DNA from 2 places in the Comamonas piscis genome. Region 2 is predicted to be linked to the other one. Evidence: riboswitches for the same ligand, from Rfam matches in the RefSeq annotation. Region 2 holds a riboswitch; the other holds the start of a gene.
What was found. Region 2 has a riboswitch for S-adenosylhomocysteine ahead of ahcY (adenosylhomocysteinase). Riboswitches for the same ligand answer to the same signal wherever they lie in the genome.
Positions count from the first base shown of each region.

Region 1 (7,393 bases), 910 kb from region 2:
TGTGGAAATGGCCTCTGCCGAAGTGGCCCAGGCCGCGATCGATGCGCTCAATGGCATGTCGGTGGACGGACGCCAGATCGTCGTCAACCTGGCTCGCCCGCGTGAAGCATCCCGTGGCACCGGTGGAGGTGGTTATGGCGATTCGGGCTACCGTTCGAGCGGCCGTTCCGATGTCGGCTATGGCAATGGCGGCTACGGTGGTGGCCGTTACTGAGCACATCGCATCTTGAAGACCCGGCTGCCTTAGCCGGCGCCCTTCGGATCTGACCGAGCCCGCGCTCCCCGCACAGAGCCTCTCCCTGCCCTATGGCATGGAGAGGCTCTTTTGTCTTTGCTGAACGTCGACGAGCCGCCCTTGCAGGCCCTGGTCTGGCGGCTGGGTCGCGCCTGACGGGCCATTGGACAGAACACCACAGTTGCCGCGCTGCAGCATCGAAAACACTGGGCCGCGTACCGGGCTTGCACTACGCTGGTGCGCTGGATGCAGATGCCTGCGGCAACCGGTGGAGGGGTGCACTACAGAAGCTTTCAGCGGCCGACAAGGGGCCCGCACAGCACGCCTGTTGTGAGCCGTAGACGCGCGCTTTACATTGTCACAGCGCCGTCATCCCGCCCCCGCAGCATCCATCCACTGGCTGATTTACCAACCCTGGGGACAACGGAACATGACAACACACCAACCCACATTTCGCCTGGCTGCGCTGGGCTCTGCCCTGTGCGGCGCACTGCTGCTGACCGCTTGCGGCGGCGGCGATGATGACCCGAGCTTCAAGACCCTGGATGGCAAGCAGCCCCAGGTGATCGCGCACCGTGGCTACTCCGGCATGTACCCCGAGCAGACCCGCATGGCCTACGAAAAGGCCGCCGACGCCGGCGCCGACATGCTGGAGCTGGACATGCACATGACGCGTGACTGCCAGCTGGTCGCTCGCCACAACGCCTGGCTGAGCGACAGCACCAACATCGCCGATGTGGCCAAGACCAACTCCGCCGTGGCAGCCCGCAAGCGCACCACGCCTGGCGTGCTGGTGAATGTGAAATACCCCGCCATTCCGGCCAACGGCCCCAGCCAGTACCTGAACGACCTGGTCGAGCCCGGCAACCAGAAGTCGGTGCTCAAGGCCTTGATCGTCGATGGCGAAGACCACACCAATGACTGGTCGATCAGCGACTTCACGATGCAGGAAATGCGTGACTGGATCGCCGGCACCACCTTGGACAACCGCGCTGACCGCCCGACTGAGTGGAACGGCAAGCTGCCCCTGATCAGCGCCCAGGATGTGATCGACATCGCTGCGGCCAAGGGCAAGTCGCTGGGCCGCACCATCCCCGTGTATGCCGAAACCAAGAACCCCTACTGGAACAACCAGCAGGCGAGTGCCAACGGTTGCGGCAGCGGCAGCCACCCGTTTGAAGATGCCGTGATGGCGCTGCTGGAGAAGAACAAGCTCAACAGCAAGGACTCGGCCATCTACATCCAGAGCTTTGACCCCGAGAGCCTGAAGTACCTGCGCAAGGCCGGCATGAAGGCCAAGGGCGTGCAGCTGATCGATGGCAACGACTTCGACCTCAAGGACGGCTCGATGCTCTACATCACCACCGATGAATGGACCTTCATCAGCGGCCGCCCTTATAGCTGGACCTTGGCGGGCGATGCCCGCACCTTTGCCGCCATGCAGAGCCCTTCCGGTCTGGCCGAGATCAAGACCTATGCCGACGGCATCGGCCCCTGGAAGCCACAGATCCTGGCCCATTCCGTCGTGCCCTACAAGGAAGGCGCGGGCTTGAAGGACGTCAACACCCTCAAGGACACGGGCCTGATCGCCAACGCCCACAAGGCCGGCCTGATCGTGCACAGCTTCACCTTCCGCAACGAAGCGGGCCGCCTGGCGGGCATCTACCAGGGTGACCCGGTGCAAGAGTTCCTGGCCTACTACCGCCTGGGCATCGACGGCGTGTTCACCGACTTCACCCCCACCGGTGTGAAGGCACGCGATGCCTACATCGCCGAGCTGAAGAACCAGTAATCGCAGCGCAGCAGCGCTCACCCCGAAAAGGACGCCTGGCGTCCTTTTTTCATGCGGCTATCACTTGGGAAATGCGAAGGCTTTCGTGCATTGGGCAGGGAGATGTCGGATTGCGGGATAGACGCCCTCTCACCAGCGGCAAAAAGTCTTATAAACACCGAGGAGGCATCATCACCGGTATCAACACCGCGACCAGCAATCACCTATGGACCGTACAACCACCACCAGCGAACTGCGTGCGCAGTTCTTCCCGCTGCTCCTGGCCGCCGGCTTTGTTCGCCAAGGCGATATCGCCCGGCGTTTGCTGGACGGTGGCGTGGTGCATATCGTCGAGATCCAGCACCGCCCGCGCAGCGCGGTGTTCCAGGTCAATCTGGGTGCCCATCTGTTGGCACTGGGCGATGTGGCCCGCGGCACCCTACCCGCGCCGCAAACCATGCGTGACCACGACTGCGCCTGGCGCGGCTCGGTCATCGCCGGCTTTCGCAACGCCGCAGACGCCGAGTTTGCCTACGGCGCCAGCGCGCAGGATGCGGCCGAATCGGTGGCCTTTCTGGTGTCGGAATGGCAGCGGCAGTCCCAGGCCTTTTTTGCGCCACTCAGCAACTACCCCGCATCCTTTCTGGCCGCCGCCCGGCAGGCCGCGCAGGACACGGAACGGCACCCCGCCCACCTGCTCACCTGGGCCCGGGTGGCCGTCCTGTTGGCTGAGATTGCACTGGCACAGTCCATCGCCCAGGCAGCGCTGCCCCGGGTGCCGGAGCGCGCTACTTCGCTGCGTGCGAATCTGGAGGCTGTTTTGACGGGTTGATTGTTGGAAAAGACGACGAGCAGCTCGTCAACCGCGCTTTACCAATCATCCAGTGACCGAAGTTCAGAGCCGGCATAGTCGCGCGGTTCCGGGCGTGCCCGCAGTACCAGGTCGACGCCCAGAACGCTCAGGAGTTTCATCAAGCGTTCAGCGCTGACGGCCTTGGGATTGCGTTCCATCGCAGAGACCGTCTGCTGGGTCACCCCCATGCGCATGGCCACCTCTGCCTGGGTGAGCTTGGCTGTCTTGCGAAAAGCACTCAGAAATATCGGTAGTTGGCGGCTGGTGTGGACGATGAAGTCATCCATGCGTGCTCCCCATTCACAGTAACTCAGGAGCAGCTATTGTGAGGCCACAACCCATAGACTGTATTCCGAAAATACAAGTCTTGGTTTGTATTTCCGTTTTACAGCCAATGGCTTGTATTTACGCCAAATTCGGCGCCAGCGCCCGGCGCAGCACCTCGATGTCCATGCCCCGGCGTTCCGCCATGTCCGCCAGCTGGTCCTCACCGATTTCGCCGACATTGAAGTAGACGGCTTCAGGGTAGCCCAGGTAGAAGCCGCTGACGCTGGAAGCCGGGAACATCGCCAGGCTCTCGGTCAGCACCATGCCGATGTCGGCAGCATCCAGGGCCTGGAACAGGTCGATCTTGGCGGTGTGGTCGGGGCAGGCGGGGTAGCCGGGGGCGGGGCGCACGCCCTGGTATTTTTCCTTGATCAGCTCGGCGTTGCTCAGCGCCTCATCGGCGGCGTAGCCCCACAGATCCTTGCGCACGCGCAGGTGCAGGCATTCGGCAAAGGCTTCGGCCAGGCGGTCGGCCAGGGCCTTGAACATGATGCCGCTGTAGTCGTCCAGCGCTGCTTCAAATTCCTTGTCCTTCTTCTCGGCGCCGATGCCAGCGGTGACCGCAAACAGGCCGGCGTAATCGCCAATGCCCGATTCCTTGCTGGCCACAAAATCGGCCAGGCAGCGGCTGGGGCGCATCACGTTATCCACCGCCTGCTTTTCGGTTTGCTGGCGCATGCCGTACCAGGTCAGCAGCTCGGTGCTGCGCGACTCGTCGGTGTAGAAGACGATGTCGTCGCCCACCCGGTTGGCGGGGAACAGGCCCATCACGCCATTGGCCTGCAGCCAGCGGCCTTCGATGATCTTTTTAAGCATGGCCTGGGCATCGGCCAGCACCTTGCGTGCCTCCACACCGACCACTGCGTCGTCCAGGATGGCCGGGTACGGGCCGGCCAGGTCCCAGGTCTGGAAGAACGGGCCCCAGTCGATGTACTGGGCGATCTCGGCCAGGTCAAAGTTCTTGAACACGCGGCGGCCCAATACGCGGGGCGTGACGGGCGGGTGCGCGGCAAAGTCCACCGGGGTGGCATTGGCGCGGGCCTGCGCCAGGGTCCACAGCGGGGTCTTCTTCTTGTTGGCGTGCTGGGTGCGCACCTTGTCGTAGTCGGCCTCCACCTCCTGCAGGTAGCGGTCCTTGTTCTCGCCGAGCAGGCTCTGGGCCACGCTCACGCTACGCGAGGCATCGGGCACGTAGAGCACGGGGCCTTCGTACTTGGGGGCGATCTTCACGGCCGTGTGCACGCGCGAGCAGGTGGCGCCGCCAATCAGCAACGGAATCTTCTTGATGCGGAAATAGTCGTCCTTGTGCATCTCGCCGGCCACATACTGCATCTCTTCCAGGCTGGGGGTGATGAGGCCGGACAGGCCGATGATGTCCGCGCCCTCGGCCTTGGCGCGCGCCAGGATCTCGTGGCAGGGCACCATCACGCCCATGTTGATGACCTCGAAGTTATTGCACTGCAGAACCACGGTGACGATGTTCTTGCCGATGTCATGCACATCGCCTTTGACGGTGGCGATGACGATCTTGCCCTTGCTCGATACATCGAGCCCCGCGGCCTCTTGCTGGCGCTTTTCTTCTTCGATATAGGGCACCAGGTGGGCCACGGCCTGCTTCATCACGCGGGCCGATTTGACCACCTGGGGCAGGAACATCTTGCCGGCGCCAAACAGGTCGCCAACCACGTTCATGCCGTCCATCAGCGGGCCTTCAATCACATGCAGCGGGCGCCCGCCACCTTGCACCACGATGGCCTGGTAGGCCTCTTCAGTGTCTTCGGTGATGAAGTCGGTGATGCCGTGGACCAGCGCATGCGACAGGCGCTCGCCCACGCTGCGCGGGTGGTCCGGCGTGCCGCGCCATTCCAGCTTCTTGCTGTCGTCCTTGGCGCCGCTCTTGGCGCTGTCGGCCACTTCGACCAGGCGCTCGCCCGCATCAGGGCGGCGGTTCAGCACCACGTCCTCCACGCGCTCGCGCAGCACCGGCTCCAGGTCGTCATAGACGCCGACCATGCCGGCGTTGACGATGCCCATGTCCATGCCCGCCTGGATCGCGTGGTACAGGAATACGGTGTGGATCGCCTCGCGCACCGGGTCGTTGCCGCGGAACGAGAACGACACGTTGGACACGCCGCCGCTCACCTTGGCGCCGGGCAGGTTCTGCTTGATCCAGCGCGTGGCCTCGATAAAGTCCACGCCGTAGTTGTTGTGCTCTTCAATGCCGGTGGCCACGGCAAAGATGTTGGGGTCGAAGATGATGTCCTCGGGCGGGAAACCGACCTCGTCGACCAGGATGCGGTAGGCGCGCTCGCAGATTTCGATCTTGCGTTCGTAGGTATCGGCCTGGCCTTTTTCGTCAAAGGCCATCACCACGGCCGCCGCGCCATAGCGCTTGACCAGGCGCGCATGCTTCTTGAACTCGTCCACGCCCTCTTTCATCGAGATGGAGTTGACGATGCCCTTGCCCTGGATGCAGCGCAGGCCGGCTTCGATCACCTCCCATTTGGAGCTGTCGACCATGATCGGCACGCGGGCGATGTCGGGCTCGGAGGCGATCAGGTTCAGAAAACGCACCATCGCCGCCTTGCTGTCGAGCATGGCTTCGTCCATGTTCACGTCGATGACCTGGGCGCCGTTCTCCACCTGCTGGCGCGCAACGGCCAGCGCCTCTTCGTACTGCTCGTTCAGGATCAGCCGCGCAAAGGCCTTGGAGCCTGTCACATTGGTGCGTTCACCAACGTTAACAAACAGGCTGTCCCCAGCGATGAACACGGGCTCCAGGCCCGACAGGCGCATGGGAGGGACGGAAACGGGGACAGCAGACGCGGACATGGAGCTCACCTGTGACAACCAAAAACAGAGACAGAACAGGTGAGCGCCGTTGGAGCGGGCCTGGCAAGGCAGGCCCGTCGTCCTGCCCCAAGCCTGACAGGCTTGTGGTGGAGGTTCCACCCAGCCGGCTGCAGCGCTCCTTGGGACAAGGCCAGGCATTTTAATCCAGGCCAGCCGCGGTGGCTGCTGCGGGGGAACTTTCCAATAGCCAGAAACACCAAGTTCTTTCGTTGGTTATAGCCTTATTCAATCATAAGATGCTTTGACTTTCATCCATATTGCAGCACTTTTCTGGCAAAAACCGCCATTCCACAGCCAACACCGGCTTTCTGTATTTAACCAGGTCAAGGCCTGCCATTTGAGGAGAATTCCCTTGCATCTGAGTTTCAGTGCTTACTACACCCTGATCTTTGCCGTTCTGGTGCTCTTGCTGGGCAAGCTGCTGACCCGGCACATCCGCTTTCTGCGCGACTTCAACATCCCCGAACCGGTATCGGGCGGGCTGGTTGTCGCAGCCGTCATCTTTGCGCTGCACCAGCTCACCGGCCTGACCCTGGCCTTTGCCACCGCGATGCAGACCAGCTTCATGCTGGTGTTCTTTTCATCGATTGGCCTGAGTGCCAACTTTGCCAAGCTGCGCGAAGGCGGCATGGGCCTGGTGTTGTTCCTGGGTGTGATCGCCGCCTTTATCTTTGTGCAAAACGGCGTGGGCGTGGGCCTGGCCACCTTGCTGGGGCTTGATCCGCTGATCGGCTTGGTGGCAGGCTCGATCACCTTGCTGGGCGGCCACGGCACGGCCGGCGCCTGGGGCTCGGTGCTCGAGAACCAGTACGGGCTGAGCGGCGCCACCGCGCTGGGTATTGCCTGCGCCACCTTTGGGTTGGTGATTGGCGGCCTCTTGGGCGGCCCGCTGGCTAAGCGCCTGATCACCCGCCACCAGTTGGCCCAGCCTCGCAGCATGGCCACCCCAACAGCCAGCAATGCGGGCAGCGCCAGCGACGGCAAGGAACCGGCCAACTTTGAAACGCCCAATACAGCCCCCCGCCTGATCACTGCCGAGGCCGCCATTGAAACCCTGGCGCTGTTTGCCGGCTGCCTGGCCTTTGCCGAGTTCATGACCAGCGCCACCCAGGGCACCAAGCTGCAGCTGCCCACCTTTGTCTGGGCGCTGGGCGGCGGTGTGGTGATCCGCAATGTGCTGGACTATGGCTTTGGCTTCAAGGTGTTTGACCGTGCCATCGATGTGTTCGGCAATGCCGGCCTGTCCATCTACCTGGCCATTGCGCTGCTGTCGCTCAAGCTCTGGGAGCTGGCGGATCTGGCCGGTCCCTTGATGATCATCCTGGCTGTGCAAACCATCACCTTGGCGCTGTTC
Region 1 covers NZ_CP058554.1:361,701-369,093, forward strand. The annotation lists gene HS961_RS01735 (RNA recognition motif domain-containing protein) at 1-214, shown strand, start outside; gene HS961_RS01740 (glycerophosphodiester phosphodiesterase family protein) at 666-2,027, shown strand; gene HS961_RS01745 (DUF4304 domain-containing protein) at 2,233-2,838, shown strand; gene HS961_RS01750 (helix-turn-helix domain-containing protein) at 2,877-3,146, opposite strand; gene metH (methionine synthase) at 3,265-6,018, opposite strand; S-adenosyl-L-homocysteine riboswitch at 6,053-6,166, opposite strand; gene gltS (sodium/glutamate symporter) at 6,392-7,393, shown strand, end outside.
Region 1: another riboswitch for S-adenosylhomocysteine. It lies ahead of metH (methionine synthase); the one in region 2 lies ahead of ahcY (adenosylhomocysteinase).

Region 2 (7,393 bases):
GTTTTGTGGGCTGCCGTCAGACCGCCTTTGTCAAAACGCTCGCCATTGGCGGTCTTGCGGCCATGGAACTGGCCGCCATACCAGGAAGCCATGCCCTGCTGGTCGGCTGAACGGTAGGGATCTTGCTTGAGTTCAGAGGGCAGATCGGGCACATCCCAGGGGCGGGACAGGCCATCAATGCTGCTGAGCGGCGCCGAAGGTGGCAGCACCAGGCCCAAGCCTCGGCGCTCGCCCGAGAGTGCAGCCAGCTCTTCTGGGGCCGTTGACGTAATCGCCGCCTCTGCCGCTGAGCGTTCTGCTGGCGCTGACGGAGCTTTGGGCTCCGCCAAGGGCTGGTTCTCACCGGTGGTTGGCATTGGCTCCGTGCCCTCTGCATCGCTGGGCACATGCACGCAGCCGCCCGCCAGCGTGGCCAGGCTGACTGCGGCCAGCCAGGCTCGGCATCGCGACAGTGTGGAGGAGGACAACAGCAAATCCCGGGTCTTTCAGCGTTGGGGGCACACACAAGGCCACCAAGCTGCCAGATCCCGCCGGCCGTTGTTTACAGGCCTAGCCGGTCGCAGATCGCCAGGGTGGCCGCGCTTTGGTTCATGGTGTAGAAGTGCAGGCCCACGGCGCCACGGCGGCGCAGGTCCTCGCACATCTGGCTCACAACATCCAGCCCAAAGGCACGAATGCTGGCCACATCATCTCCATAGCCTTGCAGTCGCAGACGAATCCAGCGTGGGATCTCGGCGCCACAGGCATCCGAAAAGCGCAGCAGCTGCGTCGATCCGGTGATCGGCATAATACCCGGGATGACTGGCAGGTCTACACCGCGTTTTTGTAAATCTTCTTGAAATTTGCAAAACGCATCGGCGTTGAAAAAGTACTGCGTGATGGCCGAATCGGCACCCGCTTTCACCTTGGCCAGGAAAGCCTGCAGGTCCGCCTCGGGGCTGCGCGCCTGCGGATGCATTTCCGGATAGGCGGCCACTTCGATGTAAAAATCGCTGCCGAATTCGTCGCGAATAAACGTCACCAAATCACTGGCGTAGTGGAACTCACCGCCCAGGCCATAGCCGCTGGGCAGATCGCCGCGCAAGGCCACCAGGCGCTTGACGCCCATGTCCTTGAGCTGCTGCAGCTGCGCGCGCACCGTCTGCTTGGTGGCACCCACGCAAGAGAAGTGCGATGCCGCGTCGAAGCCCTCTTCCAGGATCGCCTTGACCACCCCAAAAGTGCCCTCTTGCGTGGAGCCACCCGCCCCATAGGTCACCGAACAGAACTGGGGCTTGCGCGCATACAGCGCCTGGCGCACCACGCGCAGCTTCTCTGCGCCTTCAGGCGTCTTGGGCGGGAAGAATTCAAAACTGATGGGGAAGGACATTACCGTCTCCGAGTCGTCAACACTTAACGTTCATTGCGCTTTTTTTGCTTGCCGCGTGCAGGCCCCGGCTGCCCAAAGCTGGCAGCCTCGGGATCGACATACAACTCCTGCAGATCGCGCTTGGCGCGCATGTCGGCACGCGATGGGCGCTTGGCCGCCACCTTCTTGGCAGGGGCTGCAGGCGCGTCTTCGCTGGCATCCGCTGCTGCAGGGGCCGCCACCTTCACCACGGCACCTTGCTGGGCATGCACAAAGAACTCATGGTTGCCGTCGCCGCCATCAATGGACGAATCCAACCAGTGCTTGACCTCCAGGCCCAGCTCCGCCAGGCAGCTGCGGATGCGCTGCTCGACTTCCACGTACAAGGCCTTGTCGCGCACAATGCCGCCCTTGCCAATCTGGCCGGGCTGCAGCTCAAACTGGGGCTTGACCAGCATCAGCAGCTGGCCGCCGGGCTTGAGCACGCTCACCACCGCTGGCAGCACCAGGGTCAGCGAGATAAAGGACAGATCGCCGGTCACAAAGTCAAACTCCGGGCGGATATCGACGTTCTCGGTGCCAGGGCGGCGGCGGCGCTCCACGGGGGCCGTGCCTTCGGCCTTAGCGCGCTGCTTGGCGCTGCGCTCGGCCTTGAAGTCCTCGATCTCCTGCTCTTTGGCGTCCTGGCTGTCGTCGTATTCTTCGTTCACCTGGCCGCCATTGCGCATCCAGGCATAGGGGGCGACGGGCTGGGTGTCGTTGTCTTCTTCGTCCACCACGATCTCGCACAGCGCCAGCTCACAGGCCGCCTGCAAGGATTCAGCCGTCAGCGCGCGGGCATTGAAGCCTTCCACGCAAACCACGCGGTCATCGGCGCGCAGGCGTTCGTGCAGTTGGGCGGTACCCACGTCCACACCAATCACCTGCTGGGCACCCGCCTGCAGCAGGCAGTCGGTAAAGCCGCCGGTGCTTTGGCCCACATCCAGGCAACGCAGGTCCTGGACCACCAGGCCGGTAGCCGCCAACGCGCCTTCCAGCTTCAGGCCACCGCGCGAGATGTACTTGGCTTCCGAGTCATCGAGCAGCTCCACCTGGGCGCCTGCCGGGATCTCGTCACCGTTCTTGGCCACCTTGATCCAGGGAGCCAGCGGGGTCGTGCGCCACTGCACACCGGCCGCAATCAGGCGCTGGGCCTGCGAGCGGGTCGACGCCAGGCCCGTTTCCACCAACAATACATCTGCGCGCATGCGCTTTCCTTCAATCAAAACGACTGGCGGGCCCGCCAAGCGGAGCAGCCAGTCTTCATCAAAAATGCCTACCAGGTGCTCACCCAGAGGCGCTACCACGGTCCATGAGACAACGTATCAGGGGCCGTATCAGCGGCTCCTGGATTAGTAGCGGTAGGTTTCAGGCTTGTAAGGGCCTTCCTTCTTCACGCCAATGTAGTCGGCTTGCGACTGGCTCAGCTCGGTCAGCTGCGCGCCCACCTTCTTCAGGTGCAGACGGGCGACCTTCTCGTCCAGGATCTTGGGCAGCACATAGACCTTGCCAACTTCGTAAGCGTCGGGGCGGGCGAACAGCTCGATCTGCGCCAGGGTCTGGTTGGCAAAGGAGTTGGACATCACAAAGCTGGGGTGGCCAGTGGCGCAACCCAGGTTCACCAGGCGGCCCTTGGCCAGCAGAATGATCTTCTTGCCGTCCGGGAAGGTGATGTGGTCGACTTGCGGCTTGATCTCTTCCCACTCGTACTTCTCGATCGATGCGACATCGATTTCGTTGTCGAAGTGACCGATATTGCAGACGATGGCCTCGTCCTTCATCGCGATCATGTGCTCGTGGCGGATGATGTCCTTGTTGCCGGTGGTGGTCACGAAGATGTCGCACTTGTCAGCAGCGTACTCCATGGTCACAACCTTGTAGCCTTCCATCGACGCTTGCAGTGCGTTGATCGGGTCGATCTCGGTCACCCAGACTTGGGCGCGCAGGGCAGACAGTGCCTGGGCGCAGCCCTTGCCCACGTCACCATAGCCAGCGACCACAGCGACCTTGCCGGCGATCATCACATCGGTGGCGCGCTTGATGCCGTCCACCAGCGATTCGCGGCAGCCGTAGAGGTTGTCAAACTTGGACTTGGTCACCGAGTCGTTCACATTGATCGCGCGGAACAGCAGCGAGCCATTGGCCGACATTTCGTTCAGGCGGTGCACGCCGGTGGTGGTCTCTTCGGTCACACCCATGATCTCGGCCGACTTGCGGCTGTACCAGGTGGCGTCCACTGCCAGCTTGGCCTTGATCGCGGCAAACACGATCTTCTCTTCTTCGCTGCCGGGGTTGGCCAGCACGGACAGGTCCTTCTCGGCCTTCTTGCCCAGGTGCATCAGCATGGTGGCATCGCCGCCATCGTCCAGGATCATGTTCGGGCCTTCGCCTTCGGTTCCCTTGGCGCCGAATTCAAAGATCGCGTGGGTGTAATCCCAGTAGTCCTTGAGCGACTCGCCCTTGATCGCGTACACCGGCACGCCGGTTTCGGCGATGGCAGCAGCGGCGTGGTCCTGGGTCGAGAAGATGTTGCACGATGCCCAGCGCACTTGGGCACCCAGGGCCGTCAGGGTCTCGATCAGCACGGCGGTCTGGATGGTCATGTGCAGCGAGCCGGTGATGCGCGCGCCCTTCAGGGGCTGGGCAGCAGCAAACTCTTCACGCACGGCCATCAGGCCAGGCATTTCGGTTTCGGCGATCTTGATTTCCTTGCGGCCCCAGCCGGCCAGGGAAATATCGGTAATCGCAGAGTCAGCGGGATTGAAACGAACAGCAGCGTTCATGGTTTTCTCCAAAAATTGAATGAAAAACCACGTTCCGCGGAAGAAGGGGAAAGACCATCTCACCGCACAGAAAGCGTGGGTGAGCGTCGTTGCGAGATGAAATCCGAGCCTCACGCCCCATGGTGGTCTGGCGTGTGGCCAGACTGGGAAACGCTGCAACGCTCCTCGGATGGAACGAGATTATAAGGGCATCAGCCCTGTAACCCCACCAGGCGGTAGCCCACTTGCAGCTCGGTGAGCAGATGCCGGGGCTGGGCCGGCTCGGCCTCGATCTTCTGGCGCAGGTTGGCCATGTGAACACGCAGGTAGTGGGGCCGGTCGAGATACTCAGGGCCCCAGACCTGCAGCAGCAGCTGGCGGTGGGTCAGCACCCGGCCCTGGCCGGCGACCAAGGCCGCCAGCAGCCGGAACTCGATAGGGGTCAGATGCACCGCCGCCCCCGCCTGGCGCACCTCATGCGTGGCCAGGTCCACCTCCACATCGCCAAAGCGCACGGTGCTGCCGGGCTTGTCGCCCCCGCTGCGCTGGCCCCGGCGCAGCATCACGCGCAGGCGCGCCAGCAGCTCGGGCACACCAAAGGGCTTGCTCAGGTAGTCGTCGGCGCCGGCATCCAGCGCAGCCACCTTTTCCTCCTCTTGGTCGCGGGCCGAGAGCACCAGCACCGGCAGGCCGCTCCAGCCGCGCAGCTCGGTGATCACCGTCTTGCCATCGGCATCGGGCAGGCCCAGGTCCAGCACCAGCGCATCGGGCTGGCGGCTGGCCGCCTCGATCAGGCCGCGCCGCGCGCTGTCGGCTTCAAAGACCTGCCAGCCCTCGTCCTCCATGGCCAGCCGCACAAAGCGGCGGATATTGGGGTCGTCGTCCACCAGGAGGATGCGGGGGGCTGCAAGCGTCATGCGCCCAATTGTGACAAAAAACCGAGGGGGTTCGCGCTCAGCTCCACGGGGTGGGCAAGCACTTCGCTACACTTCAGCACCCCGGCCCTGCCCCTGCGCTGCCGCCCGCCCCATGTTTTCCACCCCACCCTCATCCCCTCCACAAACCCAAGGCTGGTGCCCGGGTGCCTGGCTGCCCATGGCCTCTGGCGATGGGCTGGTGGTGCGGGTGCGCCCGCCGCTGGGCAGGCTGTCGGCCGCGCAGGCGCTGCGTTTGGCCGAGCTGGCTGCGCAACATGGCGCCGGCCTGCTGGAGCTCACCAGCCGCGCCAATATCCAGCTGCGCGGCGTGGCGCCCGATCAGCATCGCGCCCTGCTCGATGCGCTGGCCGCCCAGGGCCTGCTGGACTCCGATGCGCGCCAGGAGCAGCTGCGCAACCTGGTCATTGACCCGCTGAGCCAGCCCCATGACGGCGTGCTCGCGCTGGCGGAAGCGTTGCAACAAGCCATGGCATCCGATACCGAACTGGACGGCCTGCCCGCCAAATTTGGTCTGTCGATTGCCAGCGGCCGCCATGCAGGCCTGGCCGAGGTAGCGGCCGATCTACAGCTGATCCGCCAAGCCCCTGGTGCTTGGCTGCTGCAAGTGCCTGGCCAGCCTATAGCCTGGCTGGCAAGCAACCCCTCTTTGGCGGTGCACGCCACTTTGGCACTGGCCCGCTGGTGCGCCGCCCAGGCCCGTGCGCGACGCGCTGCTGGCGCACACCCGGGCCGCCTGCCCCAGTTGCTGCGCGAGGCGCAGGCCCAGCCAGCCGCATTGCCGCTGCTGGCCCTGCCCGATGGACTGTGTGAAGTCCCCCCCTATCTCCCCGCCGATGACACCCCGCAGCCAGGCTGGCAGCGCAACCTCGGCCTGCTGGTCGCCGCGCCCCTCGGCCGGGTCGCTGCCGATGCACTGGCGCGCCTGGCTGGCAGCGGCATCAGCGGCCTGCGGCTGACACCCTGGCGCATGCTGCTGGTCGAAGGGCTGGCGCCATCGGACAGCGCTGCGATCAAAGCGGCGGGCTTGGACGACCCAGTCCACTGGATCATCCATCCGCACGATGCCCGGCTGCGCATCTCCGCCTGCAGTGGGGCGCCTGGTTGCAGCCAGGCCTTGGCGCCCACGCAGGGGCTGGCTTTGGCGCTGGCCCCCCATGTGCCCGAGGGCGCGCACCTGCATGTCTCTGGCTGCAGCAAGGGCTGTGCACGCCAGCTGCCTGCCACGGTCACCTTGGTAGCGCAGGCGGGCAACACCGAACCTCTGTTTGGGCGGATCCGCCAGGCATCCGCGCAAGCCGTCCCCGATTCCCGCTGGAGCGCGCGCAGTCTGCGCGACAATCCCCGGCTGTTGTTTGAAGAAATGTGATGGTTCATACCTACGAAACCAATGGCGCCGAGATCTATCGGCAGTCCTTCGCCACCATCCGCCGCGAGGCCGATCTGCAGCGCTTTACCCCCGGAGAGGAGCGCGTAGCAGTGCGCATGATCCATGCCGCCGGCATGGTGGAGCTGGCCGCGCATGTGCAGTTTTCTGCCGGCGTGGTGGCCGCCGGCCAGCGCGCGCTGGAGGCCGGTGCCCCCGTGCTCTGCGATGTGCGCATGGTCAGCGAAGGCATCACCCGCTCGCGCCTGCCCGCCGGCAACCCGGTGATCTGCACCCTGCACGAGCCCGGCGTGGCCGAGCTGGCGCAGAAGATGAACAACACCCGCAGCGCGGCAGCGCTGGAGCTGTGGCGCCCGCACCTGGCCGGCGCCGTGGTGGCGATTGGCAATGCGCCGACCGCCCTCTTCCACTTGCTCAATATGCTGCAAGATCCAAGCTGCCCCCGCCCTGCAGCCATCATCGGCTTCCCGGTGGGGTTTATTGGCGCGGCTGAATCCAAGCAGGCGCTGATGCAGGACCTGCCCGTGCCATCGATGATTGTGCGCGGCCGCCTGGGTGGCTCGGCGATGACCGTGGCCGCCGTCAATGCCATGGCCAGCCATGTTGAATAAGACCAGCCTGGCCGCGCCGGGCATCATCTGCGTGGGCCTGGGCCCGGGCGACCCGGAGCTGATGAGCATCAAGGCGGACCGCCTGGTGCGCGGCGCCCGCCATGTGGCCTTTTTCCGCAAAAAAGGCCGGCCCGGCAAGGCCCGCCAGTTGGTCGAAGGCATGCTCAGCCTCCAGGCCACCGAGTACCCGATGGAGTACCCAGTGACCACCGAGATCCCGGTGGACAGCCCCGCCTATGTGCAGCAGCTGGCACAGTTCTATGACGACTGGTGCCTGCGCCTGGCCGCGCTGGCCAAACAGGAACAGGTCG
Region 2 covers NZ_CP058554.1:1,268,014-1,275,406, reverse strand. The annotation lists gene HS961_RS05735 (septal ring lytic transglycosylase RlpA family protein) at 1-467, opposite strand, end outside; gene metF (methylenetetrahydrofolate reductase [NAD(P)H]) at 542-1,369, opposite strand; gene HS961_RS05725 (TlyA family RNA methyltransferase) at 1,393-2,595, opposite strand; gene ahcY (adenosylhomocysteinase) at 2,740-4,170, opposite strand; S-adenosyl-L-homocysteine riboswitch at 4,245-4,343, opposite strand; gene HS961_RS05715 (response regulator) at 4,362-5,066, opposite strand; gene cobG (precorrin-3B synthase) at 5,179-6,453, shown strand; gene HS961_RS05705 (precorrin-8X methylmutase) at 6,453-7,082, shown strand; gene cobI (precorrin-2 C(20)-methyltransferase) at 7,072-7,393, shown strand, end outside.